Regions from separate parts of the Halomonas sp. KM072 genome, predicted to be linked through region 1. Evidence: predicted binding sites of a transcription regulator. Region 1 holds the regulator's gene; each other region holds the start of a gene.

The links. Region 1 encodes sigma-54, which starts transcription at its own class of promoters, with help from an activator protein. Its sites were predicted from a motif close to TGGCACNNNNNTTGCTNT; they were not measured.
Region 2: a site for sigma-54 is predicted at 3,221-3,238, ahead of RVM26_RS03130 (HAD-IIB family hydrolase). Genes of this name have one in related genera too.
Region 3: a site for sigma-54 is predicted at 1,253-1,270, ahead of RVM26_RS13500 (NCS1 family nucleobase:cation symporter-1). Genes of this name have one in related genera too.
Region 4: a site for sigma-54 is predicted at 2,204-2,221, ahead of RVM26_RS14785 (P-II family nitrogen regulator). Genes of this name have one in related genera too.

What each region holds. Positions count from the first base shown of each region.
Region 1 is NZ_CP136132.1:925,335-930,394, reverse strand. It holds gene lptB (LPS export ABC transporter ATP-binding protein) at 1-105, shown strand, start outside; gene RVM26_RS04180 (RNA polymerase factor sigma-54) at 211-1,626, shown strand; gene hpf (ribosome hibernation-promoting factor, HPF/YfiA family) at 1,724-2,032, shown strand; gene ptsN (PTS sugar transporter subunit IIA) at 2,037-2,504, shown strand; gene rapZ (RapZ family nucleotide-binding protein) at 2,574-3,506, shown strand; gene RVM26_RS04160 (HPr family phosphocarrier protein) at 3,532-3,801, shown strand; gene pmbA (metalloprotease PmbA) at 3,808-5,060, opposite strand, start outside.
Region 2 is NZ_CP136132.1:673,149-678,208, forward strand. It holds gene RVM26_RS03110 (glycosyltransferase family 32 protein) at 1-69, opposite strand, end outside; gene RVM26_RS03115 (FlgO family outer membrane protein) at 164-748, opposite strand; gene RVM26_RS03120 (hypothetical protein) at 754-1,422, opposite strand; gene RVM26_RS03125 (OmpA family protein) at 1,595-2,623, shown strand; gene RVM26_RS03130 (HAD-IIB family hydrolase) at 3,327-4,232, shown strand; gene RVM26_RS03135 (glycosyltransferase family protein) at 4,251-5,060, shown strand, end outside.
Region 3 is NZ_CP136132.1:2,848,127-2,853,186, reverse strand. It holds gene RVM26_RS13505 (carbon-nitrogen hydrolase family protein) at 1-744, opposite strand, end outside; gene RVM26_RS13500 (NCS1 family nucleobase:cation symporter-1) at 1,327-2,844, shown strand; gene RVM26_RS13495 (LysR family transcriptional regulator) at 3,058-3,963, opposite strand; gene RVM26_RS13490 (putative bifunctional diguanylate cyclase/phosphodiesterase) at 4,135-5,060, shown strand, end outside.
Region 4 is NZ_CP136132.1:3,128,114-3,133,173, reverse strand. It holds partial or broken gene RVM26_RS14800 (YifB family Mg chelatase-like AAA ATPase) at 1-380, opposite strand, end outside; gene RVM26_RS14795 (ABC transporter substrate-binding protein) at 496-1,365, opposite strand; gene RVM26_RS14790 (accessory factor UbiK family protein) at 1,606-1,947, opposite strand; gene RVM26_RS14785 (P-II family nitrogen regulator) at 2,298-2,636, shown strand; gene RVM26_RS14780 (ammonium transporter) at 2,698-3,945, shown strand; gene glnK (P-II family nitrogen regulator) at 4,171-4,509, shown strand; gene RVM26_RS14770 (ferredoxin--NADP reductase) at 4,660-5,060, opposite strand, start outside.

The DNA of each region.
Region 1 (5,060 bases):
TACATAGTTGGCGACGGACACATCATCGCCAGTGGAAACCCCCAGGAAATCCTCAATAACCAGAAGGTACGTGACGTCTATCTGGGCGCCGACTTCCGGCTTTAAACAATGGCCCACGAAGACATTTTATTTAGTGGCATGCTTATTGCACTTGCACCAAACGCAGACTCGCTCTAGGGTGGAGCTTTCTGATTAACGAGTGGTTCTCAGATGGTCATGAAAGCTTCTCTTCAACTGCGCATCGGCACACAGCTGACCATGACACCTCAGCTGCAGCAGGCCATTGCGCTGCTTCAGCTATCGACGCTGGACCTTCGTCAAGAAATTCAGCAGGCGCTGGATGCCAACCCCATGCTCGAGCAGGAAGATGAGTTTGGCGAACAGGCCGTCAGCGAGCCTCAGGAAGCCGAGTGGGCAGACAGCATCCCCAGCGAGCTTTCCGTAGACAGCGACTGGTCCGATACGTACCAGGACATGGGGAGCATGGGCGGCAGCAGCGAAGGCCCGGACTTCGAGCGTCAGGCGGCGGGGCAGAGCCTGCACGGTCACCTGCTTTGGCAATTGGCCATGACCGACTTCTCCTCCCGTGAACATGCCATCGCCGAAAGCCTCATCGATGCGCTGGATGCCAACGGCTACCTGACCCAGCCTCTCAACGACATTCGCGAGGGGCTCAAGGCACAAGGCCACGACGGCCTGAGCCAGCGCGAGGTCGAAAACACCCTGCTGCGCCTTCAGCAGTTCGAACCCACCGGAGTATTTGCCCGAGACCTGCGGGAGTGCCTGATGCTGCAGCTGGCCTCGCTGCCCGAAGACACCCCGCTGCTGATGCCTGCCAAACGCCTGGTACGCCAGTTTCTCGAAGCCCTTGGCAAGGACGACATGCGCTTGCTGAAGCGACGCCTGAGCCTCGACGACGAGCAGTTGGACGATGTCATCCGTTTAATTCGCAGCCTTGACCCCAGGCCTGGAAGCGCCTACGGCATCACCGACGACAGCTATGTCACGCCAGATCTGGTGGTACGCCACGATCACGAGGGCTGGCACCTGGAACTCAACCCGGAAGCGCTGCCTCGACTGCGTATTCAGCCCGACTACGCCAGTCTGATCAAACGCGCCGACAAGAGCCAGGACAACCAGTTTCTGAAAGAGCATCTCCAGGAGGCTCGCTGGCTGATCAAAAGCCTTTCGAGCCGCAATGACACCCTGCTGCGCGTGGGGCGCGAGATCATTGCTCGGCAGATCGGCTTTCTGGAGCATGGCGAAGAAGCCATGAAACCGCTGATTCTGGCCGATATCGCCGAAGCGGTGGAGATGCATGAGTCGACCATCTCGCGGGTCACTACCCAGAAATACATTCATACCCCGCGCGGGGTGTTCGAGCTCAAGTACTTCTTCTCCAGCCAAGTCAGCGGCCAGGAAGGTGGCGACAGCCATTCCAGCACGGCCATTCGAGCACGCATCAAGAAACTGATTCAGGACGAGCCTCCGGGCAAGCCACTCTCCGACAGCCGTCTGGTCACCCTGCTGGAAGCGGGCGGCATCACCGTGGCCCGCCGCACCGTGGCCAAGTACCGTGAGTCGATGGGTATACCTTCGTCGAGTGAGCGCCGTCGTTTACGCTAGTTAAACGCTCTCGCCCAACAAACTCTCGACGAGGGCTTTGCAATGGCCCAAAAAGGGTTACAATCGAAGTACAGTCCGATGGATAAGGAGCACGTCAATGCAAGTAAACATCACTGGTCATCACGTTGAACTGACTGACGCCTTGCGTGACTACGTAAACGAAAAGCTGGAACGCGTTGAACGTCACTACGACAACATCACGACCGTCCAGGTCACCTTATCTGTTGAAAAGGAGCGCCAGCAAGCCGCCTGCACCCTGCACGCAGCAGGAGCCGACCTTCATGCCGAAGCGCTGGACAACGACATGTACGCAGCCATTGACGCCCTGGCGGACAAAATCGACCGTCAGCTCGTAAAACACAAGGAAAAAGCACAAGCCCGCGCCCAAGGCGCTGGCGTGCGTTAACCCGATGATGTTGGAAACCATTCTCCCCCCGGAGCGCGTGCTGTACGACGTGCCCGGGGGCAGCAAAAAAAGGGTGCTGGAGTTTTTCAGCACCTTTATCGCTCAAAACACGCCCAGCCTGGATAGCCAGGAAGTCTTCAGTCGATTGATTGGCCGTGAACGGCTGGGCAGTACCGGCATCGGCAATGGCGTGGCCATTCCCCACGCACGCAGTCCTCACTGCAGCACGCCGATTGCTGGGTTTCTCAAGCTGGCCGAACCCGTCGACTTCGATGCCATCGATGGTGACCCCGTCGATCTGGTGTTCGTGCTGCTGGTACCCGAAGAAGCCGATGATACGCATTTGGCGCTATTGGGTCAGGTCGCCACGATCATGAACGACGCAGCCACACGCCAGCAATTGCGCAATGTCAGCAGCCAGCGTGAACTGCTGACGCTGTTGACCGACAAGATTCGCGAGCAGGCTGCCTAGCGCAGCCTTTGCCGGGCAGCAAGGCCGACGGTAACCCTCTATTCCTTCTCAAGCCAAGAGAGATGCGCTATGCAGCTGGTGATCATTAGCGGCCGTTCAGGGTCCGGTAAGTCCATCGCCCTACAGGCGCTGGAAGATCTTGGCTATTACGCCATCGACAACCTGCCTGCCATGCTGCTGGGCTCGCTGGTCGATGAACTGCGTCAACAGGGCGGACGTACTCATTTGGCCGTCAGCATCGATGCGCGCAACTTGCCTACTGCACTGGAACAGTTGCCTGCTCTGCTGGAAGAACTACGCCAGCGTCAGATCCGTTTTCAGGTCATCTACCTGACCACGGACGCTCGCATTCTGCTGGAGCGCTACTCGGCCACCCGTCGGCGCCACCCGCTGACGCGGGATAGCGACATGACCCTGGAAGAGGCCATCAACAAAGAAGAAGAAACCCTGCTCGAGATTCGGGACCTGGCTGACCTGCTGATCGACACGTCGCGTCTTTCGGTACACGACCTACGCCGCCGCATCACCGATCAGGTTGCTCATCAGCGGCGTGACCAGTTGACCCTGACGTTCGAATCTTTCGGCTACAAACGGGGCGTACCCATGGATGCCGATATCGTGTTCGACGTGCGCTGCCTGCCCAACCCCTACTGGGACCCCAGCTTGCGGCAGTTCACCGGACGCGACGCCAATATCAAGGCCTTCTTGAGAGGCTACCCCATCGTCGATGACATGCGTGACGATATTCATGCCTGGCTGGAGAAATGGCTACCTGCTTACCAAAGCAGTCAGCGCAGCTATATGACCGTGGCCATTGGCTGTACCGGCGGACAGCATCGCTCTGTCTACATGGTCGAGCAACTGGCGCAATCGCTGGTCAAGCGCACTGGCGCTATTCAGCTCAGACACCGGGAATTGGGCTTGCAGTACACGCTGAGCGAATTACCCGCTACCGTCGATGCCGCTTCTTCCACCCCTCCCAGCGACACGACGTCGCCCTGATATCACTCGGCAAAAAGGAACCAGAGTGCCTGAAAGAACCTTAACGCTGACCAACCAACGCGGCCTTCATGCCCGCGCCGCCACCAAACTGGTCAAGTGCGGCCAGCAGTTTTCAGCCCGCATTCACGTGTACAAACAGCAGCAAAAGGCCGATGCGGCCAACATCATGTCGCTGCTGATGCTGGCGGCCCCCTGCGGCACGTCACTCACCATTACCGCAGAAGGTGAAGACGCCGACCAGGCCCTCGATGCCATCCAGGCCCTGTTCGACGCCCGCTTCGACGAGGATCAGTAACCCTCGTCAGCTGCCCGCCACCGTCATGGCGTCCACCAGCCAGCTGCCGGTATGAATGCTGCCACGCGTATCGGTATCATCGCCAATCCCCATCAGGCCAGCGAACATGGTGTTGAGATTGCTGGCAATGGTGAACTCTTCGATGGGGTACTGTACCTCGCCATTCTCCACCCAGAAACCGGCCGCACCGCGAGAGTAGTCACCCGTCACAGCATTGACCCCCTGCCCCATCAGCTCGGTGACCCAAATACCCCGCCCCATCTGCTGCAACAGCTCGTGACGCGGTGTCAGCGGGGCCAACAGACGCAGGTTACGCGCTCCGCCAGCGTTCCCCGTCGACTGCATACCCAGGCGACGCGCGCTGTAGGCAGACAGCATGTAGCTGGCGATCCTGCCCTGCTCGATGAAACGGTTATCTCGGGTCTGCACACCCTCGGCGTCGAAGGGCGAGCTGGCCGTGGCGCCGACTTCCATGGGGCGCTCCTCCAGCCCCATCCACTCCGGGAAAAGCGGGCTGCCCAGGCGATCACACAAGAACGATGCTTCACGATATAACGCCCCGCCCGCCAACGCGCCCATCAGGTGGCCTACCAGGCCTGCGGCCAGGGTTGGGTCGAACAGCACGGGAAACGTACCGGTGGGCGGCTTGCGCGCACCCAGCCGCCGCAGGGTGCGTGCGGCCGCTTCGCGCCCGACGTCCTCCGGGTCACGCAGCTGTACGGGATTGCGCGCCGACGTGTAGTCATAGTCGCGCTGCATACCCTTGTCATCCTGGGCGATCAGCATGCAGGACAGCGAATGGCTGCTGCCCTTTTGGGTACCTAGAAAGCCATGGCTATTGGCGTAGACCCGCACGCCCTCGCCACTGGACAACGAGGCACCTTCGGACTGGTGAATACCGTCCACGCTGCGCCCCGCCTGTTCACAGCGCAGCGCCAGCTCGATGGCCTGCTCGGTCGAGAGCGCCCACGGGTGGTGCACCTTGAGATCCGGCAACCGGGTCGCCATCAGCGCAGCGTCTGCCAATCCGGCAGCAGGGTCTTCGCCGGTATAGCGCGCAATTGCCAGGGCCTTTTCCACCGTGGCGCGCAGCGAGGCGCTGCTGGCATCCGTGGAAGAGGCGCTCCCCTTGCGCTGGCCAACGTAGACCGTAATGGCGATTCCCTGGTCACGGGAAAGCTCGACGGTCTCGACCTCGCCGAGTCGTACGCTGACGCCCACCCCCTGGTCGACACTGGCGCCTACTTCAGCGGCATCGG
Region 2 (5,060 bases), 250 kb from region 1:
GGCCAATAGCTTGATGATTCTGCTGGTCGCCACGATATGCGGCTTGCGAGATTTTGTTTGAGACGGCATTGGCTCTCTTTGCTCATTTCAATGAAAAGCCTGGGGAGTAGGCTCCTCAGGCTCTTCGATACTATCTGATGGTGCTGGGTCATTTACCCGGCCATCACCAACCGCCTTGGCTTTCCAGCAAACTGCGGATGTTGTTGTCCAAGGGGAGGCGGAAGTCTGCACTGCCCAAGACCATCGCATCCCCAGCACGCACCACCCGTGCGCTCACATACAGAGAGTCCTGACCTTGTGCATAGGTTCCCATGAGAATGGAGCGAGCATTGTGCTGAGAGCTCAAACGTTGTACTTGCCTGGAGAGAATCAGCTCTCCCACATTCTCTTCGATGAACATGCTATCGCGCATCTTGACCTCCCGCACCTGCATGCCTTGCTGGGCAAGTGCCGAGGCCATGATCTCCGAACTGATGCGTCCAAAAGTGGACGACTGGCTCAAGTTGTCGATGCTGACGAAGGTGGCCGCAATCATGGGGCTATAGCGGGTAAGATCGGGGTTGCTTGCCATCATTTGCTGGGCAGCTTGATGTGCAAGTTCAGACAGGTCTGGTTTGGGCGCTTCAGGTTGGCTGCTGTTGCCAAGCGATGCGCAGCCCGTCAGCATCAATAGCGCAAGGCTCAGCGCAGCAGTGTTCATGGCGCGGCGGTAAGAGACAGGAAGCACCGTCATAAGCGTCAACAGCATAAAGGTTACCAAGTGTCGGTGATGGAAATAGTCGGCGTCGTGGGAGCCTGAGGCACTCTATGGGGTGCATACTGGCGCCGATCACCGGCATTAATGTAATAGATATTGGACGAAGAGTAGAGGATTTGATCCTGTTCAACGATCTGTGTGGTGACGATGATCTCTTCGTTGCTGGTGGGTGTCCAACTACCCCCGACAGAGTCGGCGAGGATGCCGGCCGGGATCAGTGCCAGCCCAGGCTCACTCCAGTGGCGGATGGGAAAGCTGGCGACGGCAATGCCGGTTGCCAGCGCCGTGTAAGCACCAAAAGGCGGACGCGTATAACCACGGTCACGATGCTGAACGACTTCCACATCGATCTGAACCGTTGCTCCGTTGGCACGGGGCTGGGTAGTGACGCTGCCACCGCGTGACACCAGCTCGCTGGTCAGCAGGGTTCTGAAGCCTCGTTCGAACTCTCCGCCACTGTAATAACTGCCGTACTGTGCGTGTTCGGGGGCGAGAATGTGCAGGTCGCGGAACCGTACCCGTTCGCTGGCCAGGATACCTGCCGCTTCATGTCGGGCCAGGACTTCCCAGTGCTGGGCAGCCTGCATGCGCTGTTGTTCACTGTAAGGGTAGGTGGTAGCAATCGGCGTTTGTGATGTGTTGGCGTAAAAACAGCCGCTTAGCATCAGGCCAACCGCGCCTAGCCCAAGTGGGGCAAGACAGCGGCGAGTGAGAGACAACAGAGGACGAATGCGCACCGGTAGTTCCTTATCGCTAGTAAACGGCTTTTTGATAGACTAGTTTGCCATGCTCATAGTAGATCGGCCACGAGGTTTAAAACTTGAATGAGTAACCCCCATGCTTGAGGACCATCGTAGCGGCCCTCGTCACGATTCGTTGCTGTCATCTTACCCGGAAGACGATAGCAACAATGGCTGGATGATCAGCTACATCGACATCATGACGCTACTGGTGGCGCTGTTCGTGATCATCATTGCTGCTGCCGGGGTCACTGGCCCCAACTGGAACCCGGAAGCACCTGACACCGAGATCAGTGAAAGCAGTGTGCCTACCTTGGAAGTTCCGCTGCCTGCGCTGTTGGATGAACGTCGCCAAAAGCGCAACATTGCTTATCTGAATGAGCCCGGAACGCTCAGCCCGATGGCCATCAGCGCGGCCTTGGGGGTGGCTGGGCTGCCCGCACCGGTCATGGTGATGCCTGAACCCGCCGAGGTGCCGCCTTTGCTGGCGCTGGCACCTGTCGAGCCAGCATCGCCGGTAGCGCCGCTGCTGGAGCGTTACCTGCCTGCGCTGCCCACGCCGCTGCTTACCCATGAAACTCAGCGCTCGGGCCAGCCACTGGCAAATTACATGGTGCTGTTGACCGATCGCCCGCCCGTCAACGTCCAGCAGGTGGAGGACGAGGCCATCAGCAGTGCGTTGGCACTGGACGAGCAGTTGTCTGAGCGGGTCGAATCGTCCCTTTACCTGCCTGACCTGGATGGCGTCGAGGTCTCCCGAGTGGCAGAAGGCATCAGCCTGCGCGTGCAGGATCAGCTGCTGTTTCCTTCAGCCACCGCTGGGCTGACCGAGGGCGGTACATCGCTGGTGGGAAGCCTGCTGGAAACCATTCAGCGCTACGACGGTGAAGTCTGGGTCGAAGGGCACTCGGATAGTCAGTCGATCAATACCCCCGAGTTTTCGTCCAACTGGGCGCTTTCCAGCGCACGGGCCATTGCCATCGTCGAAGCACTGGAAGCTGCAGGTGTCGAACCTGAACGGCTACGCGCGGTCGGTTTTGCCGACACTCGCCCACTGGAAGATAACAGCAGCGCCGAGGGGCGCGCCCGCAATCGACGTGTCGAAGTAGTGATTCACGTAGAGTAAGCACCCACACGCTGGCTTGGGGCAGCTCACTGTTGTAGGGGGGCTTCAGCCCGCGATGATTCCAGCACCTGGCTTGATAGGGGTGGCTACTCAGGCAGTCGCCCAATGAAATTGGCCTCCCACAAGCAGGTTGGGTGCCAGCTCTGGCTATCAGCCAATGAAATTGGCCTCCCACAAGCAGGCTGGGTGCCTGTTCTAGGCTATCAGCCAATGAATTGGCCTTCCACAGGCAGGCTTGGGACTGCTTTGCTTTTGCTGAACAAAAAAAGCCCGCCAGGGGGTGGCGGGCATCAAAGGGCTTGGCTCACTGCAGCCCACTGACATCTGGTGAGGGGGTGTACGAGATCGCCAGTGGGTACAATTCGAGTATAGCTATTTTTAAATGTTTGCCAAGGATTTGTGTAAAAAATTTTGTTGTTGTGTCGTTTTGGGCGCTCTATTAGATAATTCTTGTACAATTTCTGGCAATACTCCCGCATCTTGGCCTCTGTTTATTTGCGCTTTTTTGGTGCGTCTTCGCTTGCCCTATTTTGGTGCTGCCTTTGTTGGAAGCTTTCGTGTGTTTTAATTATTTGATTTTAATTAACTAAATCGTTCTGGCATGCATTCTGCTTTGGTAGTTTCCTACCTTAGGTGCTTTTTTCGAAAGGCCTTCACGTTCGGCTTTTGAATGACCTGATTCCAGTTTGCAAAAGGTGCTGCCATGACCGAGTCCGCTAGTCCTGCACTACTTGACCCCGCGTTACAGCCGCGTCTGGTGGTCACTGATCTCGACGGTTCCTTGCTGGACCACCACAGCTACGACTTTTCGCCTGCGGCCCCTTGGCTTGCCCGCCTCAAGCAGTTGGGCGTGCCGGTCATTCCTGTCACCAGCAAAACGCGGGCCGAACTGGTGCCGCTACGTGAAGCGCTGGGGCTGACGGCAACGCCCTTCATTGCTGAAAACGGTGCCGTGATTGGTCTGCCGCCCGGCTGGTGCCATGCCAGCCTTGACCGGCCGGGTAGCGGGCTGGACGGCGTGGTCATCAAGCACACGGGGGTGGATATCCGCTTTATCCGTGCACGCCTGGCCATCTGGAAGCAGCGTCTCGACCTGCGGTTTACGCCCATGGGGGAGATGGAGGTGGCAGAGGTCATGGCCAGAACTGGCCTGGACGAGCCCCGTGCCAAAGCAGCCAAGCGGCGCGAGGGCAGCGAGCCGCTGATCTGGGAAGACGATGAAAATGCCTTGGAAAAATTGCGTGCTGCGCTGGAGGGCGATGGGTTGACCATGACCCAGGGCGGTCGTTTCTGGCACGTCATGGCGCAGGCATCGGGCAAGGGAAGTGCGGTGAACTGGTTGATTCAGCGCTTTGCGTCGCTACGCGGGCGGCAGCCGCTTGCGCTGGGGCTAGGCGATGGCCCCAACGACGTTTCGATGCTGGAAGCCGTCGATCAGGCCGTGGTGATCAAAGGGTGCCATGACTTGAGGGTGGCGCCACACAACCGGGCGCTGTACCGCACCCAGGCAACCGGGCCAGCCGGATGGGCCGAGGGGGTGGCTCACTGGTGGGGGCGAGACGACCGCCGGCTAGCGGCGGAGCCCCATCTGCAAACCACCACGGCTTAACTCAACGAGGAAGCGCGCATGAGTGATTTTCATCAGAATGGCGTCATTACCGATTTTCATAATCTGACCCGTCGCCCCGTGGAAGATCTCGAGCGGGAGCTGTGCCAATTTGCCAAGCGCCGCCCCATGGGGTTGATTCTACCGTCGCTGTTTTCCGAGCTGGAAGGGCCTGCGCTGTCGGTCATTGTCGATGAGTTGGCCAAGGTTCCTTATCTCAACGAGATCGTGATTGGCCTGGACCGGGCCGACCGAGAGCAGTTTCTTTATGCTCGCGAGTTTTTTTCACGCTTGCCTCAGCATACCCGCATTCTGTGGAACGATGGTCCTCGGCTGCGAGCGCTGGATGCGGAGCTCGAGCATCACGGGCTAGGGGCGCTTGAACCTGGCAAAGGGCGCAACGTATGGTACTGCGCGGGGTATGTGCTGGCGTCAGGACGCTCGTCGGTGGTGGGACTGCACGACTGCGATATTCTGACCTACGACCGCAGCTTGCTGGCGCGCTTGATGTATCCGGTGGCGCATCCGCGCTTCAACTACAGCTTCTGCAAGGGGTACTACCCACGCATTGCCGAAGGCAAGCTGAATGGTCGGGTGTCTCGTTTGATGGTGACGCCGCTGCTACGGGCATTGAAGACCGTGTGCGGCCCGCTGCCGTATCTGGATTACCTGGACAGTTTCCGCTACCCGTTGTCGGGGGAGTTTGCCATGCGCAGCGACGTGCTGGAGGGCATTCGCATTCCTGCCGATTGGGGGCTGGAAATTGGCGTGCTCTCGGAGCTACAGCGCAACTACTCGCATCGCCAGCTGTGCCAGGTAGATATTGCCGAT
Region 3 (5,060 bases), 1.9 Mb from region 1:
GGCGCTGGCCTGGGCTTCGATCTTGCCGCGTGGGTTGACGATGTAGCTGGAGCCGTAGAAGTCGCCGATATTCCAGGGGGCCTCGGTGCCAACCCGATTGATGGCGGCGATGAAGCAGCCGTTGGCAGCGGCAGAGGCGGGTTGCTCCAGCTCCCAGAGGTATTGGGAAAGACCGGCCACCGTGGCAGAAGGGTTGAAAATCACTTCGGCGCCGTTGAGCGCCAGTGCCCGCCAGCCTTCCGGGAAGTGGCGGTCGTAGCAGATGTACACGCCGATCTTGCCGTAGGCGGTATCGAAAACCGGCCAGTTGGATTTGCCTGGTTTGAAGAAGAATTTCTCCCAAAAGCCAGCCACCTGGGGAATGTGTGTCTTGTGGTATTTGCCTAGATAGCTACCGTCAGCGTCGAACACCGCTGCCGTGTTGTAGTAAACGCCGGTCTCGGTCTCTTCATAGATAGGGACGATGATCACCATGCGGTGCTCGGCCGCGAGCTTTTGCATCATCTGGCAGGTGGGACCTTCCGGCACTCGCTCGGCGGCGGCGTACCACTTGCTGTCCTGGCTGGGGCAAAAATAGGGCTGATTGAACACTTCCTGGAAGCACAGCACCTGCACGCCTTGCTCGGCGGCTTGCTGAATCATGGGCAGGTGCGCTTCGTTCATCGCGTCACGAATGGCGCCGGGTTCCTGGTCGGTGCTGGTATTCAGGGCCATCTGGATCAGGCCAATCTTCATTTTCTGCATGGACTACCCCTCTTTTGTCATAACGCGCCGACCTCCGAATGGATGGGAAGTCAGTCGTGTATCGCTCGGTGCTGGGCGTGTCATGAACGCGACTCACGGTCGGGAATTGTTATTGTTCACAAAGCTGTCATATTGGACAGCTTTTTGAACATAGCGCTGGATGAAGGATGTTTGCAAGAATTTTTTATAGAAAAGTATGTGAGGTTTTAAGTGTTTGTTTTTGCAGTTTTTTAATTTTTTAACTTGGCTTTTTTGTCAATATGGTGAAGCGTTGCACTATTATGGGTTTTATATTTTTTTCATATTTATCAGTGTTTTGTTGTTTTTTTATTAGTTGATTTTGATTTCTTTTGCATCTTGATGGTGCGTTTTATAGAGATGCCGCTACCATTTTTATGAGGTTTTAATCCCCGCGCGTATAACAACAACGATACGAAAGGCGTCGCTATTATATATGTCTATCAAGTCAGCTTTGTGTTCAATGGGTTAGTGCCGTGGGCGTGCGTTTAGGCACGTTTATTGCTGCACAACTTGCTGAACCTTTGAAGATAAAAAGGCAATGGCGAGGCTGAGGAGACAACAATGACGGCAGCTAAATCTCGAATGATCGATCAGCAGGGGTTGGTCGAACTGGCAGTGGAAGATGATGTGCGTGAAAGCCCACGCTTCAACGACGATATTGCGCCTACCGAAGCAAAAGAGCGTACCTGGAGTAAATGGAACATTGCGGCGCTGTGGGTCGGTATGTCGATCTGCGTGCCTACCTACACCCTGGGCGGCGTGCTCACGGCCTACTTTGGGCTGAGCGTTGGCGAGGCGCTACTGGCCATTCTGCTGGCCAATGTGATCGTGCTGATTCCGCTAACGCTGAACGCTTTTCCCGGCACTAAATTCGGCATTCCCTTTCCGGTGGTGCTGCGCTCTTCGTTTGGCATCCTGGGTTCCAACGTGCCCTGCCTGGTCAGGGCGCTGGTAGGCTGCGGCTGGTTTGGCATTCAAACCATGTTTGGCGGGCTGGCCATTCACCTGCTGCTGTCGGCGCTGTTTCCCGCCTGGGCGGCGCTGGGTGGCGTCGGCGAAGTAATTGGCTTCTTCGTGTTTGGCGCCATGAACCTGTACGTGGTGATTCGCGGGGCCGAGTCGATCAAGTGGCTGGAAACCCTGGCGGCACCGCTGCTGTTGGCCGTGGGGATCGGGCTGATGATGTGGGCGTGGCCGCACATGTCGATGACCGAACTGCTGGCCCAGCCGCCGTCGCGCCCGGAAGGGGCTTCGGTATATGGCTATTTTTTTGCTGGCCTGACGGCCATGGTGGGCTTCTGGGCGACGCTGTCACTGAACATTCCTGATTTCAGCCGCTTCGCCAAGAGCCAGAAGGACCAGATCGTCGGGCAGATCCTGGGCTTGCCGTTGACCATGTTCTTCTTTGCTGCCTTGGGCGTGGTATTGACCGCCGCCTCGGAAACGCTGGTAGGCCAAACCGTGGCCGACCCGGTGCGCCTGATCGGCTATATCGACAGCCCTTTCTGGGTCATCATGGCCATGCTGCTGATCATCGTGGCGACCATCTCGACCAACACCGCTTCCAATATCGTCTCACCCACCAATGACTTTCAGAACATTGCCCCCAAGCTGATCAATCAAACCCGTGGCGTGCTGATGACCGGCGCCGTGGGGGTGCTGCTGATGGGCTACGACCTGCTGCAAAAGGCGGGGGTGGTGAGCCAGGGCGTTTCACTGGAGCAGATGTACTCCAACTGGCTGCTGGGCTACTCCAGCCTGCTGGGCCCGATTGCAGGCATCATGGCGGTGGATTATTTCCTGATCAAACGCCAGCGCCTGGATGTGCCTAGCCTGTACATGGACCACCAGGCTTACCCCGCGGTCAATATCGCCGGATTCATTGCCTTCGGCATTCCGGTGAGCCTGACCCTGCTGTCGCTGCTGACCGGTACCATGAACTGGTTCTATGACTACGGCTGGTTCACGGGCTCGGCGTTGGGGGCGCTGGTGTACTACGTCGCCAGCCGTACGCTGGCGTCGTCTCCCCAGGCAGGCCCTGTGCCGCTGATGGCCAGCGAGGCGGCTCGCCAGCCTTGATGCGGTAGCGCATGGCGCAGTCAGCTGTCGGGCAGAGCCTGGCGGGCTGCGCCGCTGGGCTTTGTACGAAAATTGCCTATGCTCGCCCATACGGCGTTAAAAATCGGCTCGTGCGCGAGTCCGATCAAAGTACTCATTTACACCTTGTAAACTCCGTCTTTTCGCCGATTTTTGCCTTGTCTGGCCATCGCTCGCCGACTTTTCGTACAAAGCCTAGTTGGCTTCCTTCACCAGCCCCAGGAAGGCATCCACCACGCGGTTGGGGCGGCGGTCGTGGCGGGTAATCAGCACGAACGGGATGCGATAGGCGTAGTGCTGGGGCAGCAGGGCGCGCATCTTGCCTGCGCTGACCCACTGGGCAGCCACGTGTTCGGGGAGAAAGCCAATGAAGCGCCCGGTCAGGATCAGGAAGGCGCCGCCTTCTCGGTCTGACGCAGAGGCTCGACGGTTGAGTGCTTCGTGGGCCTGGCGGGCCTTTTCCGGTAGCGGGTAGCGGGGCTGTATGGCAGGGTGCTGGGCAATGTCGCCTGCTTCGAGCCTCTCGTCGGCCTGTGGAAACAAGGGGTGCTCGGCCGAGCAGTACAGGTATGACGGCTCGTCGTAAAGCCAGCGCGTCTCCAGGCTGGTCGGCAGGTTCACGGCAGGCACCACCCCGACGTGCAGGTGCCCATCCATGACGCCTCGGATCACCGCGTCAGAGGGTTCCATATGAATATTCACGGTCACTGCATGGTTGGGAGCCGTCAGCGCCGCCAGGGCGTGGGTAACGTTCATGGCGGGTAGCGTCACCAGGTTATCGGTGATGCCGATATTCAGCTCGCCCTTGATGGTGTGATGCAGTGCATTGACATCACTTTTGAAGGTTTCGAGGGCGGTCAGCAGGGTCAGGCCGGCCTGGTAAATCTCCTTGCCTTCTTCGGTCAGGCTGAACCCACCGCGACCTCGCTGGCAAAGCGAAAACCCCAGTCGGCTCTCCAGGTCGCTCATGTGCTGGCTGATGGCCGAGCGGCTGATGCCCAGCGTCGTTTCTGCAGCGGTGAAGCCACCGCACTCCACTACGGTCTTGAAGATACGCACCAGGCGTATTTCGTAATCGCTCATTTGTCCCAGAGATGCCATGACTGCCTCGTTGCCCTGCCGGTCATACCGATATGAGGATTTTGATAACGGTTTTGCCAAAAATTGATATACATCAAAAAAACATCGCGCCACACTTCAACAGTCTCACCCATGTCGCGGGCTGGTGTATCTTCCTCTGTCTTTTTTCACTCTATCAGGTGCGCCCACGGGATGCCTGACGTGTTCCGGCAGGTGCAGCGCACTCGTCAGGTGGCCACGTTCGAGTATTCGCTGCCATTGGGCCAGCAGTCGCACGATTTTCATGCCACCTTGAGCCCTTTGGTGAGCAGCACCCAACAACCGGACGAATTAGAAGGAGCGCTTTCCGTGACCCGTGAGGTAACAGACGCAAAACGCGCCGAAGTGGAGCTGCAAATTGCTGCCGCTGCATTTCAGGCACATTTGGGCATCATGGTGACCGATGCACGGGGCACGATCCTGAAAGTGAACGACACTTTCAAGCGCATCACCGGCTACAGTGATGCGGAGGTCGTGGGCAGGAACCCGCGCATGTTCAGCTCTGGGCACCACAATGCCGCTTTCTACCGACGCTTATGGCGCAGTGTACTCTCCACGGGAAGCTGGGAGGGAGAAATCTGGAACCAGCGCAAGAACGGCGAGCTGTTTCCCGAGTGGCTGACCATCAGTGCCGTGCATGACCGCAACGGCAGCTTGACCCACTATGTGGCCACCATGAGTGACATCAGCGAACGCAAGGCGGCCGAGCAGGAGATTCATCAGCTGGCGTTCTACGATCCGCTGACCGGCTTTGCCAACCGTCGCCTGTTCATCGACCGAATCGGCGTGGCCCTCAAGGAGCTGAACCGCCACCAGCGCTGCGGAGCGCTGATTCTGCTGGACCTGGATAGCTTCAATCATGTCAACGATACGCTGGGGCATCATATCGGTGATCGGCTGTTGCAGAACGTGGCACGCCGTTTTGGCCAGATGCTGCGCGATACGGACACTCTGGCGCGACTGGGCGGCGACGAATTTGCCGTGTTGGTCGAGGGAGTGGATGGCAGCTCGCGTAAAACGCAGGCGCTGGCCGAGCATATCGCCAGCAAGCTGATGGCAGCGCTGGATACCCCGATCCA
Region 4 (5,060 bases), 1.7 Mb from region 1:
GCAAAGGGCAGCACGCCGGGTACCGCCCGCAGCTTGCCATCCAGGGCCAGCTCGCCTGCGCACTCCATGCCTTCCAGCGCATCCACCGGGATTTGGCCCGACGCCGCGAGAATACCCAGCGCAATCGGCAAATCGAAACGGCCACCCTCTTTGGGCAGGTCCGCCGGGGCGAGGTTGAGGGTAATGCGCTTGGTGTTGGGGAAATCGAAGCCCGCGTTGATCAAGGCGCTGCGCACCCGTTCGCGGCTCTCCTTTACGGCGGTTTCCGGCAGGCCCACCAGTGTCAGGCCCGGCAAGCCATTTGCCAGGTGTACCTCGACATGCACCGCAGGTGCTTCCAACCCCACGCCCGCCCGCGTGGCCACAATCGCTAATGTCATGGCGCTCCCTCGCAACGTCTCTCAATCGGCTCACTCAGTTTAATGAGCCTGCTCGTTGGCTAAGCCTACTTTATTTCAAGCGTTGAGCGCTACTGAGCGGCCAGCGAGTAAAGCGTTAATGTGCCCCCTGGGCGTTCAATGCGCTGGTCAGTTCGCGGGCAAAGCGCTGGGCGGAGGGCAGGGCGCCAAAGCTCCAGACTGGCGGCAGGCGCAGCAGATGGCCATGTTGAACGCTCGGCAATTGCTGCCACAGGCCGCTCTTTTCCAACTGCGCTTCCACCCCTGCGGGGAGCGGGTCAACGATGACCAGGGTGGCGTCGGGGTAGCGTGCCAGCGCTTCGATACCGACCAAGGCGAAGCCCCAGGCGTTGGTGGGCTCATCCCAGGCGTTGGGCAGCGCCAGCTGTTCCAATACGGCGTTGTAGAGGCTGTTCTCGCCAAATACCCGCACATGCCGAGCATCCATGAACTGCACCATCAGCAATGGAGATGCGTTGCCGGGCGGGTAGCGCAGCTCGCGCATCAGCTGCTGGGTGTTCTCGATCAGCGCGTCGGCTTCTGCGTTGCGTCCGGTCAACTCGCCCAACTGGCGGGTGAGTGTCTGCATTTCCTGCCACGTATCGGTGCCTGGCGAGTAAAGGGCGAAAGTGCCCACCGGCGCGATGCGCTCCAACCGAGGAATCAGCCCGGTAAACATGGGCGAGAGCAGGGTTTGCTCAGGGGGCGATTGGGCCAGCAGCTCGAAGTTGGGCTGGGTGCGTAGGCCAAGGTCGCTGACGTGCTCCGGGATACGCGGCTCGCCTACCCAATCGTGATATCCCGGCTGTTGCGCGATACCGCTGACCGGAGCGCCAATCGCCAGCAGCGTTTCGGCGATGGTCCAGTCGATGGTGGCCCACTGGGCGTGGCTGGCAGTGCTGAACAGCAAGGCTGCCGCGAGCAAGCAGCTGCGGGCCAGGGTCGGGAGTCGGGGGATGCAGCGCATGAAGTGGGCACCTGACAATAAGCGCTTTATTTAAACGATTCTGTTTATCAATTGCAAATGGAAACAGCGGAGGTCGCACAAGTCGTCAGCGCGAGACCCCCCAGGGGCGTAACTGCTCCAACATGGTGCATGAGGTGGCTTTCGCCATGCTTTCGCTCGTTTGATGCGTCACAAAGTGAGCCGTAAGGGGTCAGGCGGATAAGCGCGCTGGGTGCCTATCCAAGGCCACCCAGCGTTGCCTCAGCTTGGGTTGCCGGGGGTGGGCTTGCCTTGCTCGGCAGGCTCTACGGGGGCTGGCGGTACTTCGGCTTCCATGGGGGTGGACTGCGCGGCGCTGGCCGCTTCCACCGTGGCTTCCAGGCTGGCCACCTGACGCTCCAGCGCTTCGACACGCGCGCGCGTGCGCTGAAGCACATCCATCAAGATATCAAAGTCTTCTCGTGATACCAGCTCCAGGCGGTCGAAGGCGCCTCGTACCACTTGCTGCACGCCTTTCTGAATGTCTTCCGGGGCCTGGGAAGCATTCTGTAAACGGTCGCCTATCTGCTGGGCTAAACGGCTGATGCGATCCTGGGGCGTCATGGCTCTCTCCTCAAACGGTGGCGCATAAATGTGGATTGCTTACCTGTAAGGATACGCAACCCTTTGCCAAACCGCATGCCCCGCGTGCGTTTTCTCCTGCAGTGTGCGCATGCATCAAAAAAGAGCGTGCCGCTTTTATTGGTGATCGTTTTTAGTGCATGGGTGGGTGTGAATGGATGCGTAGTCGCCTTGCCAGTGGCTGTAAAGCGCACTTTTGAAACCTTAAGGGTATGAATTTCAATGATAAAAAATCCAGTGGCACGGTATGAGCATTAGCAGGGCAAGCACTAAATTCGGGCGGCCACGCCGCTCTCCACCGAGTGGGACTGAACCAGCAGGGGAGATCCGGGATGAAACTCATCACCGCTATCATCAAGCCTTTCAAGCTTGACGACGTTCGTGAAGCACTCGCCGACAACGGCGTGCAGGGGATTACGGTTACTGAGGTCAAGGGATTTGGTCGCCAGAAAGGCCACACCGAGCTGTATCGCGGTGCCGAGTACGTAGTGGACTTTCTGCCCAAGGTGAAAGTGGAAGTGGCCGTGGACGATGCGCGTCTGGAGAGCGTGCTGGATGCCATCTGCAGCGCTGCCAACAGCGGCAAGATCGGTGACGGCAAAGTGTTCGTGACGCCGCTGGAAGATGTCATTCGTATTCGTACCGGAGAGCGTGGCGCCGACGCGGTATAGGCCTGCCCACACAACGACGACCCACTACGTATAACTTCTCTTGGATCACGGGGAACACCTGATGAACGAGCTTACAGAATTGAGCTATGCGCTCGATACGTTTTACTTCCTGATTTGCGGCGTACTGGTCATGTGGATGGCCGCCGGCTTCTCGATGCTCGAGGCCGGGATGGTACGTTCCAAGAACACCGCTGAAATTCTGACCAAGAACATTGCGCTGTTTGCCATTGCCTGCACCATGTACCTGCTGGTGGGCTACTACATCATGTACTCCAGCGGCGAAGGCGGTTTCCTGCCTAGCCTTGGGTTCCTGATCGGTACCGAGAACAGCGTCGATGCGGTGCTGGCCGGTGGTGAAGATGCGCCTTACTACTCCATGCGTTCGGACTTCTTCTTCCAGGTCGTGTTCGTCGCAACGGCGATGTCGATCGTGTCGGGTGCCGTGGCCGAGCGTATGAAGCTGTGGGCCTTCCTGGCCTTCGCGGTGGTCATGACCGCCTTCATCTACCCGGTGTCTGGCTACTGGACCTGGGGCGGTGGCTGGCTGGATGGTGTTGGCTACTCTGACTATGCGGGCTCGGGTATCGTCCACATGGCCGGTGCAGCAGCAGCGTTGGCGGGTGTGCTGGTACTGGGCCCCCGTAAGGGCAAGTATGGCAAGGACGGTTCTATCCACGCGATTCCGGGCGCCAACATGCCACTGGCCACGCTGGGTACCTTCATCCTGTGGATGGGCTGGTTCGGTTTCAACGGTGGTTCCGAGCTGAAACTGTCGGATGCCGTGTCGGCCAACAACGTTGCTCAAGTGTTCGTGAATACCAATGCGGCGGCGGCGGGTGGCGTGATTGCAGCCCTGGTGCTGGCCAAACTGTGGTTCCGCAAGGCGGACCTGACCATGGCGCTGAACGGTGCGCTGGCAGGCCTGGTCGCCATTACCGCAGACCCGCTGTCACCTTCTGCGCTGGGCGCCGCCTTGATTGGTGCCATCGGTGGCCTGATCGTGGTCGCTGCCATCATCACGCTGGACAAGCTGAAGCTGGATGACCCTGTGGGTGCTATCTCGGTTCACGGTGTCGTGGGTATCTGGGGTGTGCTGGCCGTGCCGCTGAACAATGGCGATGCGTCCTTCGGTGCACAGCTGATCGGTATCGTCGGCATCTTTGGCTGGGTCTTCATCGCAAGCTTAGTGGTATGGCTGGTGCTGAAAGCGGTCATGGGTATCCGCGTTAGCGAAGAAGAAGAGTATGAAGGCGTCGATATCGCTGAGTGCGGTTTGGAAGCCTATCCCGAGTTTGGCGTCAAGAAATAAGCTCTGTGCCATCGCAAGCGGCACTGCTACTCAAGGCCTCCCTCGTGGGAGGCCTTTTGCCGTAGGGAACGGGTCAGGCTTGCCCGCATGTACGTGCCAGGCACAAGGGCTTTTTATTCTCTGGGCTGGCGGGTGTATGCTAGGTGCAATGGGCGTGAGGGGTATCGACATCGCGCCGCCGTGTTTCCGGTCAAGACAACCGTTGCATAACCAGAGGATGTGGTCATGAAATTAATCTCAGCCATTATCAAGCCGTTCAAGCTTGATGACGTACGTGAGTCGCTTTCCGATATCGGCGTGCAGGGTATTACGGTGACGGAAGTGAAAGGCTTTGGTCGCCAGAAAGGCCACACAGAGCTGTATCGTGGGGCGGAATACGTGGTGGATTTCCTGCCCAAGGTGAAGCTGGAAGTGGCCGTGGACGACGATATGGCCGAGCAGGTCATCGATGCGATCACCCAGGTGGCCAATACGGGCAAGATCGGCGATGGCAAGATCTTCGTGATGCCGTTGGAGCAGGTGATTCGTATCCGTACCGGCGAAACCGGCAAAGACGCTGTCTAACCACGGTGAATGGTAAGGCGTGAACAGTGAGTCGCGCTGAATCGACAAAGCCCCTGTGGATAATATCCACAGGGGCTTAATGCATAAGGCGACGATGACACGGGCTACGATTTTCTATTCATCCTTCACCTTTCACCCTTCGAACGAGGCTTACTTCTCTACGAAGGCGCGTTCGATGACGTAGTCGCCCGGCTCGCCCATACGCGGGGAGATGTTCAGCCCCAGCTCATCGAGCAGTGCGCTGGTGTCGTCCAGCATGGCGGGGCTACCGCAGATCATGGCGCGGTCCTGACGCGGGTCGATGGGCGGCAGGCCAGTGTCGGCAAACAGCTTGCCGCTGCGAATGTGGTCGGTCAGGCGGCCCATGGTGTGGAACTCTTCACGGGTGACCGTGGGGTAGTACACCAGCTTTTCGGCGACTTCTTCACCCAGGTACTCGTGGGCGGGCAGCTCCTTGGTGATGAAGTCGGCGTAGGCCAGCTCGGAGACTTCACGCACGCCATGTACCAGCACCACTTTTTCAAAGCGCTCGTAGACTTCCGGGTCCTGGA